2 regions of the Paenibacillus sp. GM2FR genome follow, and region 2 is predicted to be linked to the other one. Evidence: riboswitches for the same ligand, from Rfam matches in the RefSeq annotation. Region 2 holds a riboswitch; the other holds the start of a gene.
What was found. A riboswitch is a leader RNA that binds a small molecule or an ion and turns the genes downstream of it on or off. The one in region 2 is predicted to bind thiamine pyrophosphate.
Positions count from the first base shown of each region.

Region 1: another riboswitch for thiamine pyrophosphate. It lies ahead of PAEVO_RS23715 (ABC transporter substrate-binding protein); the one in region 2 lies ahead of PAEVO_RS14825 (YkoF family thiamine/hydroxymethylpyrimidine-binding protein).

Region 1 covers NZ_MKZM01000009.1:602,075-607,456, reverse strand. The annotation lists gene PAEVO_RS23730 (EAL domain-containing protein) at 1-938, opposite strand, end outside; gene PAEVO_RS23725 (GGDEF domain-containing protein) at 1,148-2,683, opposite strand; gene PAEVO_RS23720 (VOC family protein) at 2,943-3,326, shown strand; TPP riboswitch at 3,505-3,616, shown strand; gene PAEVO_RS23715 (ABC transporter substrate-binding protein) at 3,732-4,763, shown strand; gene PAEVO_RS23710 (MTH1187 family thiamine-binding protein) at 4,844-5,137, shown strand; gene PAEVO_RS23705 (ABC transporter permease) at 5,134-5,382, shown strand, end outside.
Region 2 covers NZ_MKZM01000008.1:3,291,327-3,296,708, reverse strand. The annotation lists gene PAEVO_RS14840 (class I SAM-dependent methyltransferase) at 17-739, opposite strand; gene PAEVO_RS14835 (nucleotidyltransferase domain-containing protein) at 883-1,581, shown strand; gene PAEVO_RS14830 (sporulation protein YjcZ) at 1,704-1,799, shown strand; gene PAEVO_RS14825 (YkoF family thiamine/hydroxymethylpyrimidine-binding protein) at 1,873-2,478, opposite strand; TPP riboswitch at 2,563-2,665, opposite strand; gene PAEVO_RS14820 (nitroreductase family protein) at 2,848-3,450, opposite strand; gene PAEVO_RS14815 (ABC transporter permease) at 3,974-4,927, shown strand; gene PAEVO_RS14810 (iron chelate uptake ABC transporter family permease subunit) at 4,917-5,382, shown strand, end outside.

The DNA of each region.
Region 1 (5,382 bases), on a different contig from region 2:
TCCTCCCGTCTCTCAATGCCTTCAGCCAGCACCATCGCCCCAAAATCATGAGCCATGTTCGTGATCATTTCGAGCTGCTTCTGCTGGGCGGGATTACGATCGCAATGGTCGATCAGACTCCGGTCGATCTTTACATAATCCGGCTTAAGCTTAATCATCTGCTCCAATGTGGAATAACCTGCACCAACGTCATCCATGGCTACCGAGATTCCATGACTGCGATACACCTCGAAAATCGATTGCAAATGCTCAACATCATCAATCTTCTCGGTTTCCACAACCTCAAATACGAAATCCCTCGGATCCAGATGGAGCCTGTCAATGGTATTAAACGTGTGGCTTAGACACATCTGCGCATCATATATGGAGGATGGCAGGAAGTTCACGAATCGCTTCACGCCGATAGGAAGCCACTCGGCACTGGTCTCAATGGCGCTGGTTCGTGCTGCCCGGTCCAGGAAAGCATGCAATCCGGTTTTACGGGCTGTCTCAAACAGCTCATACGGCTGGAAGCTGGCTCCCCACTCTACCGGACGAAGGAGAAATTCGTAGGCAACGATCTGCTCGGATGAATCCACGATGGGCTGCATGTAGCTCGTAAACTGCTTATGTAAAATGATACTTACCATATCGTAATGCTCCATCTGCAGTTCGAACTTTTGCATAGGGGTCCACGAATGCCGGATTTGCGGAGTTTCTCCACCGGTAACACAGAAGGACAGCTCTTGACGAATCTTCAGCGGAAGGGGCTGCAGACACTTCATCATGGAGATCAGGTCCGCACGTACCTTGTAGTTCACAGCACAACCCTCATTGTTTTCATGTACCGTGTAGCCGTTCACTGCCAGCAACTGAATAAGCTCGCCACTTGCAGGCTTCATATGAATGGTCCCCTGGTCCTCAATCGGTTCAAAGGTGCTGCAATTGTCGCAAATCATGTTCGTCCTCCTTGGCAAGCTAGCTCTCACTATGCTTCTTATCGGCATTTTGAATATGATTTCTTTGCATTTTATGGATTTTATATCGAAGTTATGACCTATTTTAGGAGAAATGCGCAAGATTCGTGCAATGATTGCGCCAAATTCTACAAAAATCGACTTATATTGCTTTTAACAACCTATTGTCGATACTATCGTCATACATTCTTCTACTCAACCTTTTGATCTAAAAGCTGCAGCAGCATCGTCCGCTCCACATCAAAATGCCAAGGGGCGTTCCGTTCCTTTGCCGCATACATCGCTGCATCCGCGCGGCCAATCAGCTCCTGGTCATTTCTGGCATGATCCGGGTAAACCGCAATGCCGATACTCGGCGTGGTTCGAACCTCATGTCCTTCCAGGTCGTACGGCTCGCTAAGCATCGTCCAAATCTCCTCCGCCATCCAGATCAGCTCCTGATCTTCGCCGGCTGGATGGATCATGACGGTGAATTCGTCTCCTCCTAATCGGGAAACCAAGATTCCCTTGGATTCGAGAGTTTGAAGCCGGTCTGCAACCTTTCGTATCAACAAATCGCCGGCACGGTGGCCGTATCGGTCATTGACTCGTTTGAAACGGTTCATATCCATATACAGCAAGCCTACGCGGGAACCTTTGCGGTCCGCCTCCTTCAGCGAACTCGACAGCCTTGCATTAAAATAACGGCGATTATACAGCCCCGTAAGATCATCGCGATGTGCCAGGGATTCACTCTGCATCAGACTTTCATGCAGTCGGGCAAACAAACGGTCGTTCTCGAACTGAATCAAAATCTGCCTGAACAAAATCAGGATAACGCACAGGGATAGGCCGGTAAACAGTCCATTCCACCCTCCAAAACGCTGCGCCATAAGGGCAAACATCCCGCCAAGCACGCTGTAGGGAAGCAGGTACCTTACGATCAGGTTTCCGATCGAACGCGGCTCCCGCTCGCCAACAGAGGGCTTACGGGAATCAGGGGCAGACTGCCCACCTGCGAAACTAATAAAAAATACCGATAATGAATAGAGTGGATACAGGTAGGGACGTGCCTCGATACCCATAAGATCAACAAGATAGATGTATAGAACATCTCCTGCAATATAAGTACTCCCGCCAAGACATAACAGAATGGCCGACCATTTCCTTAACTGTCCGGTATTAAAATACAACACCAGCGTAAAAAAAATAAGTACCATTGCGCACAGCGGATACAGCATGTCCACCCAAATGTTTCCCCATACTGCCTCATGGGCCAGACCCTCAAGCTCAGGTTTGATGAAATACTCCCATCCTACCGTCATGACCGTTATGCCAACAATCACGATGTCCAGCATAAACCGGAGCCCCCGAAACGAACCCTGTACATGCCGGAATAAATAAATGAGAGAACTTGCGAACAGGATGAGTTCGAGCCCCCAGAAGAAATGGGTTAGAGCTGGAGAGAAAGCGCTCTCTTTTCCAAACCAAACATGACATGCGTAAATGATTCGGGCCGCTGCATCCCCCATCAATCCGAGACTCACAATAAACCAAAACCTGCGAAGATGCACCTCATAGCGCCGACTAATCCGCATTAAATAAACGGAGGCGGCTGCAGGAGGAATAATGACTAGAACACGCTGAAGCGATAAAGCGTCAGGCATCCACAGAGCGATCATTATCTGAATGAATGCATATATCATGGCGAGTCGAATCCACAGATGATCTGCTGGAGTTGGACTCATAAGCATTCCTCCTCGGCCAAAAGGTAAGCTTTTTTCAACACTTGTTTGTTAGGTCTTTAGAATTAATACTTCTAGTTCTCATGATACTTTTTACCCACCCAAAAGTAAAGATGAGGAAATGAAAGAAAAACCACGGATTCTACTCTATGAAACCCGTAACACTCCGAAAAGTTACCGCCTTCAAGACCCACTTGACGTATAGGAATTATGTGATAATATTTCATTCATATCTCATATGAATCGGAAAGGGTGTTTAGCCTTGTCACAGAAACGATTGGATCATGTCGGCATTGTCGTCCGGGACCTTGAAACCACGATCGCCTTTTACACCGCCGTCGTCGGACTTGAACTGAAGGATCGCCTTACCCATACCAATGGCGTCATCCAGCTGGCATTCCTCGGATTTAACGGCAGCGACGAAACGGAGGTCGAGCTTATTCAGGGTTACAGCGACACGCTGCCCGCAGAAGGGACCGTTCATCATTTTGCCGTCAGCACGGATAACATCGAAGAGGAATATGCTCGCGTTCAGGGACTGGACGTACCTCACTTGGATGAGGAAATCGTGACGCTCCCGAATGGGTATCGCTATTTCTTCGTTCACGGTCCCGAAGGGGAGTGGATTGAGTTTTTCCAGCGCTAACCTCTTACGTACGGTAGAAGCCTTATTCAAATCCTTTATCTTGTGAAAGGTTCATAGCTCCATTCATTCTTCCAATTGCATACGTGTTCTAAACCAAGACCTGCCTCGTTCGTGCCCCTTCGAACTAGACAGGTCTGGTGTGTTAGGACTATAATAGCGGATGTAATGATCGAAACTTCATAAATACCGGGGGAGCTGGAATTTGGCCGGCTGAGAGTGTATCCGATATGATACTGACCCTTACACCTGATCTGGGTAATGCCAGCGTAGGAAGCCCATGTTTGCGGCAGCTGTTCATTTGCCGTGGTATACACTTACGCCGTCATGCGTCCTGATATCATCAGGGCGCTTTTTTTGTGGAGTTAACGAGGTTATAGAAAGAGAATTCAAAGGAGAGAAGAAACGATGAAGAAGGGAACATGGATTCCGCTGCTTCTTGCTTGCGTCCTGCTGATGGTTGCGTCTGGATGCGGCACAAGCGGACAGAACAAGAAGACAGGTGCCGAAGGCGAAGACAGTCAGACTCCCGGGAAACTCCGTGACGTACAGCTGATGCTCGATTGGTCCGCCAATACGAATCACACCGGCCTGTATGCAGCGAAGGAGCTTGGGTATTATGAGGAAGAAGGGCTTAATGTCCAGATCGTCCAGCCGGGAGCAGGCGGAACCGATACGCTGGTCGCATCCGGAAACGTCCCGTTTGGCATCAGCTATCAGGAAGGCGTAACGCTGGCCAGAACGCAAGGATTGCCGCTCGTTTCCATTGCAGCGATCATTCAGCATAATACATCCGGCTTTGCCGCCCCCAAGGATAAGGGCATCGTGAAGGCAGGCGATTTTGAAGGAAAATCCTATGGAGGCTGGGGCTCGCCTGTGGAGGAAGCCGTCATGAAATCCATCATGGAGATTGATGGCGCCGATGTCAGCAAGGTGAATATGGTCAATATGGGCGATGCCGATTATTTTACGGCCGTGAAACGCGACATTGATTTTGCCTGGATCTTCTATGCTTGGACGGGGATTGAAGCCGAGCTTCGCAATGAGCCGCTTGACATGATTTATGTGAAGGACTACTCGGAGCAGCTTGATTATTACACACCGGTGATCGTAACGAACGAGAAGCAGATCCAGGAGGACCCCGAGCTTGTCAAAGCGTTCATGCGGGCGACTTCAAAAGGATATGACTTTGCGATTCAACATCCTGAAGATGCGGCAGCCCTGCTTACGAAGGCTGTTCCTGACTTGGATGCCGAACTGGTTCTCGCCAGCCAGAAATGGCTGAGCCCCCGTTATCAGGATGATGCACCCCGCTGGGGCGAGCAGAAAGCCGAAGTATGGTCGGGGTATGCCGACTGGATGTTTGAGCGCAAGCTGCTGGAGAAGGAACTTGACGCGGACCGCGCATTTACCAATGAATTTTTACCGGAGCAGCCATAAGGTTATTTCTATTTAAGAGGAGAGACAGCAGGCCGCCTCTCTTCCATTACAATATAGCTTGCACGAAAGGATGAGTTTATATGGCGAATACACTCTTAAGCATTCAAGTAATACCGAGAACGCCAAACGGGGCCGACAGCATCCCTTATGTGGATGAAGCGATCAAGGTCATTCAGGAATCGGGCGTAAAATATGAGGTCCATGCACTCGAAACGACCATGGAAGGAGAGCTCTCCGAGCTGCTCAAGATCGTTGAGCGCATGCACGAGGCGCTGGTGAATGCGGGAAGTCCCAGCATCATATCCCAAGTCAAAATCGCGCATCATCCGACCGGCATCAGCATGGATAAGCTGACTGAGAAATACCGTCCATGAAAAGCTGGTGGAGTTCTGTTTGGCCGCCCGTTGTGGCGGTCCTCTTCTTTTTGATGGTTTGGCAGGCCGCAGTATCCGTATTCGACATTGAACCCTTTATTTTGCCTGCGCCGACGGCCATCGGGCATGAGGCCGTTACCGGAGCTTCCGGTCTCTTCCAGCATACAGCGGCCACCCTGCAATTAACCCTGATCGGATTTATGATCGGCACGGCGATCGGTCTTGTCATCTCGCTGGCTCTGCAC
Region 2 (5,382 bases):
CAGATAGGAAATGATTTTATTTTACAGCCCGGAATAAGGCGGAAGCGAGATAATCGGTATTGTCCAGGATCATGCGGTCATGCTTGAACAGCGTTTCCCAAAGCGAAACATCGAACAGAAGTCCTTTATCGCGCTGTTCAAATGTATCCAAATGACGTGTTTGCTCTTCCTTTAACTGCTCATTGAAGTGATTGTACTCCAGAATCTCTTCTTGTTTAAACCCGCAAGCCAAGAGCGACTCCGCCCATTCTTCCCTCATCATGAGATTAGGGATCCCGAAGAATTCGAGCAGTTCCTGAAGCTTTGCCTCCGGCATGGGCTTATCTAGCAGCAATTCTCTGTCCAGCAGGACACCTCCATGATCCAGAACGCGGTAATATTCGGGCAGCGATTTCGAAGTATCTGTAAATACAGTAACGGACTCCGCCATGATCAGATCAAATTGGTTGTCCTCGAAAGGCAATGCGCATACATCCGCCTGATGGAACTGGACATCGATTTCCATAGCCTTGGCTCTTGCGCGGGCCTTTTTGATCATATTCTCGTTTAGGTCAATGGCGGTCACTTGATACCCCATCTCCGAAAGATGGCATGCGGTTCTGCCAGTTCCGCACCCCACCTCCAGAATGCGGCTGCCCGGTTGAATGGGATAATTCTTCAGCATTCTGAGCGTTGCCTCGAATCCTCCCGGGTGGGCACTGCCCATGCCTAATTTGGAGAGCATATGAATATAGTTCATCTCATCTATCCCTTCTTCCTTATGATCAACATGAGGGTAATCGTTTATTTACCATATGATTCAGGTACGTTTAGGGTTTTCGCTGAATTAGATATTTTGAGCCCTTTTTTCGGGAGGATTAGAGTCATATTGGAGGAAACGTCATGAGGATGGAACCGGTAGAGGCAGCGAAACGTGTCATTCAACACGATTATCCCGACTGTTTGCTTGCTGTGCTCGGCGGCAGTGCGAGCAGAGGCGAATATAATGAACAATCCGATTTGGACATCATGGTCATAGAACGGGACGGATATGATTTCAGCAGGAAGACGATAGAGGCACATGGGTGGATCGCGGAAATATTTATATTGTCTTTATCCTCGTATCGCGAATATTTCGACGAGGGCGTCATGGCGGCGAATCCGTCAATGCAGCGGATGATTGCGGATGGGACGGTGCTGCGCGCGCTGCCCGAGGGAGAAGAGGTACGGGCGGAGGCCCGAAGCGATTTGAATTACGGCCCCATGCCCTTGACGCTAACCGACATGAACCAATACCGTTATATGCTAACCGAGTACATGCTGGACTTGGAGGGTCCACGAAGGGATGGCGAAAAATGGTTTACGGTGCACAAAATCGCGGCGATTCTCTGTGAATTTGTACTTAGGGTGAACCGGGAGTGGACGGGTGAAGGGAAAACACTGTTCCGGCTGTTCAGCCGCTATGACACAATCTTGGGAGACCGATTGGAAGCAGCGCTCGCGGCGATGTATCGCCAGGATGATCCCTCAGCTCTGATGGCATTCACCGAGGAAATGCTCCGTCCGTACGGAGGGAAGCTTCTCATTGGTTTTGAGGAATAATATTTCCTAACCAATATATAAAGAGAGGTACATTAGCCGTGACACTAGCACAAAGCGGGCAATACTATAATAGTGTGATTAGATTACATCACGTCATTCTTTAAATCCAGGAGGGGATCTTCATGAGCGGAGAATACGGCGGCGCATGGGGCAATTCAGTAGGAACTATTTTGGTTCTCTTTATCCTGCTCGTAATTATCTTGAGTGCTTGGGTTTAAACTGTCAAGATTCTTGGCAGCTAGTGACAGGAAAGCCCGGCTTTTGCCGGGCTTTTGTCTGCCTCAATAGAACTCAATTCGATGCGGCTTTGATTGATGGGCTGTGTGCGGACACAACTGCAGTCATGACCAGATGGCTGCTGTCGGATTGAATCGCATGTAAAAACGCGTCTTCAAGCGATCCAAATACCCGGGACAGGGACCCGTCCAATCGGCTGGCGTAATGAACGCTTCCGGCGAATGTCCCGGCTTCCTTCGCACGATTTACTTCACTGTAGATGACTTCCATATAGTTATCGGTACCCATGGGGTAAAGAGCGAATTGGCAGGCAGTCTCGATTTCGGCATGTTCTCCGATGTCACGGTTTAAGAGGGTCGAATCCTCAGTCATATATACATCGGCGTCCGTATCACCGGGGCAGCCGATGGAATAAGTACCATTAAAAACGGTGTGCACGCCGCTCGCCGCGGCATGGGCGAATATCGCACTTGTAACATCAAAGACATGCTCTGCTCGTCCACGAATACAGGTGCTCACATCATCTGTCTGAATCCACACTTTCTCCGTATCCACAGATTGTAGTGCGTCCATGATGACCTCTACAAACCGGTCCGTCATGGGAAATACCGAGAACCGGCATCCGACGATCCGGCTGGTTCCGCATACAAGCTCATTCATTGTCATTTCCTCCCCATAATATAAGTCCACGCAAAAAAACCGCACCCCATGAAGAAGGTGCAGTTATGCCTACGAAAAGAAATAAACATAAATGCTACACTTCCCCACGCTAGTATGACCTAGATCGGGTGATAAGGGTTAACGGCAGCCCGCCGTCTCTCAGCACATGGCACCCCTAGTACAGCCAACATCCTATGTAGTTGGTTATTGCAAGTTTGCCCCGGAGCCTCCGTTATCGTAGGAATTCGAGGGTTCTTACCTGTGTAATTGTATCGTTTTGCGATCGGTTTTTCAATCTTTGCCCATTATAAAAAAGACCGCCTATCCCAGTTGCAGGAACTTAGGAAGGCGGTTTTTTCATCTATTGGTTTAGTTGTATACTTTCACGCGATCTTCCAGCGGTGCAAATTCTTTTTCGCCTGGTTCAGCAACCGGCTTACCGAAAGGCATTTGAGCAATCAGCTTCCAGCTTTCTGGGATGTTCCATTCGGATTTTACTTTTTCGTCGATCAGCGGGTTGTAGTGCTGCAGGGATGCACCCAGACCTTCTGCTTCAAGGGATGTCCATACTACAAATTGCAGCATGCCGTTGGATTGGTTGGACCAAACCGGGAAGTTGTCGGCATAAGCGGCAAAGTTTTGTTGCAGCCCGGCAATGACGTTGTTGTCCTCGAAGAACAATACCGTACCGTAACCAGCGCGGAATGCAGCCATTTTGTCGGCCGTGGATTTGAAGGCTTCTTCATCGCCAACGACTTCCTTCAGGATGCCTTCCGTCATGTTCCACAGTTTATCATGCTGTTCGCCAAGCAATACAACGACGCGTGCACTTTGGGAGTTGAAAGAAGAAGGGGTATACTTAACCGCTTCGTTTACGATTTCTTGGATACGCTCGTCCGAGATAACGGATTCTTTGCTAATCCCGTAATAAGAACGGCGATTTTTGAGTGCAGTTGAAAAATCTTTAGACATTGAAAAAAAACCTCCTGGTGTAATCGAATTTGCATTCGCCTGATAAGAAGATGTCCTTTACTTCAAGCAAATATGCATTTTGCTTTTTATTGCAATCAATTTAATTATCATTCCATATTAACTTACGTTTAGTTAGAAATAATAATTATGTTAGGATATTAATATAACTTAGAGCAATTGTCAACGGCTTTTGATTAAATATAATTTTTCTTATGTATTTAATATGAATTGAATTCGTCTAGTTTTTAGAGAAGTCTCATTAAAGGGAAGCTTAACGAAAGTGTGACTCTGCCTGTGGATATTAGTTATGTCTCCTCGAAACTTCATATTATGAACAATTCATGAACAAAATATACATGTATGAAGCTATTAATTGATTTTCATTCTCAATTATACTTGTCGAGCCAGAATGAGGATGATATAATGCATATCAGAACGCAATTGATAATCAATCTCAATGAGAATGGTGATGAAAATTGCAAGATCCCGGGTGTTTAGAGACATACGCATAGAAGGAAGAGCCATGAAGATTAGATACTTATTTGCAGCCGTTGTGGTACTCTCCGTAATTTCATTATTTATTGGAGTTAAAGATATCTCGCCACTGCAACTGTTTTCGATGACAGAACAACAACAGCATATTATGCTTGTAAGCCGGATTCCTAGGCTTGTCAGTCTCATATTGGCGGGTGTCAGCATGAGCATCTGCGGATTGATCATGCAGCAGCTCAGCCGCAATAAGTTCGTATCGCCGACCACGGCAGGTACGATGGACTCAGCCAGACTGGGGATTTTGGTAGCGATGCTCGTCTTCACGACAAGCGGACCGCTTATCAAAATGCTTGTGGCCTTTGTATTCGCTCTGGCAGGAACCTTTATCTTCATGAAGATCCTGGATCGGATCAAGTTCAAGGATGCGATCTTCATCCCGCTCGTTGGACTGATGTTTGGTAATATCGTCAGTTCGATAGCCACTTTCTTTGCCTACAAATATGATCTTATTCAGAATATGTCCGCATGGCTTCAGGGTGATTTTTCCATGATCATGAAGGGCCAGTATGAAATGCTCTATATTAGTATCCCGCTTGTGATTCTGGCGTATCTGTTTGCCAACAAGTTTACGGTGGCCGGAATGGGAGAGGAGTTTGCAACCAACCTGGGTCTTCACTACCGGAGAGTTGTGAATCTGGGACTGGTCATCGTGGCGCTGGTTACGGCATCCGTCGTGCTGACCGTCGGCGTGATTCCGTTTCTTGGTCTGATCATACCTAATATTGTCAGTTTATACTTAGGAGACCATTTGAAAAAAAGCCTTTCGCATACCGCGCTGTTGGGGGCCGGGTTCGTACTGTTCTGTGACATCCTGGGCCGGATTATTATTTATCCCTATGAAATTCCGATTAGTCTAACCGTGGGCGTACTCGGAAGCGGTATATTCATTTTCTTACTGATGAGGAGAAAGGCATATGACTTATAAAGCCAAACTCGGCCTGTTGGCCGCAGCGGCAATCATCCTGGTGGCAGTCTTTCTGTTCATTGATCTTGGCGGCAATTGGGATTACGCGCTTCCAAGAAGAATCAAGAAGGTGCTGGCCATTATTCTGACCGGCGGAGCGATTGCTCTGTCTACCACGGTGTTTCAAACGGTCACGAATAACCGGATACTGACGCCAAGCGTTATGGGATTAGATTCCTTATATATCCTGATCCAGACCACCGTCATCTTTGTCTTCGGATCCTTTACGCTGTACAAACTGGGCAGCAACGTTAACTTTTTGATCAACGTCGGCGGGATGATCCTGTTTGCGGGAGTCTTATATAAGATTTTGTTCAAAAGGGAAGGAAACAACATTTACTTCCTGCTGTTGATCGGCATGATTTTTGGGACCCTGTTCTCCAGTATGTCTTCCTTCATGGAAGTGCTGATTGATC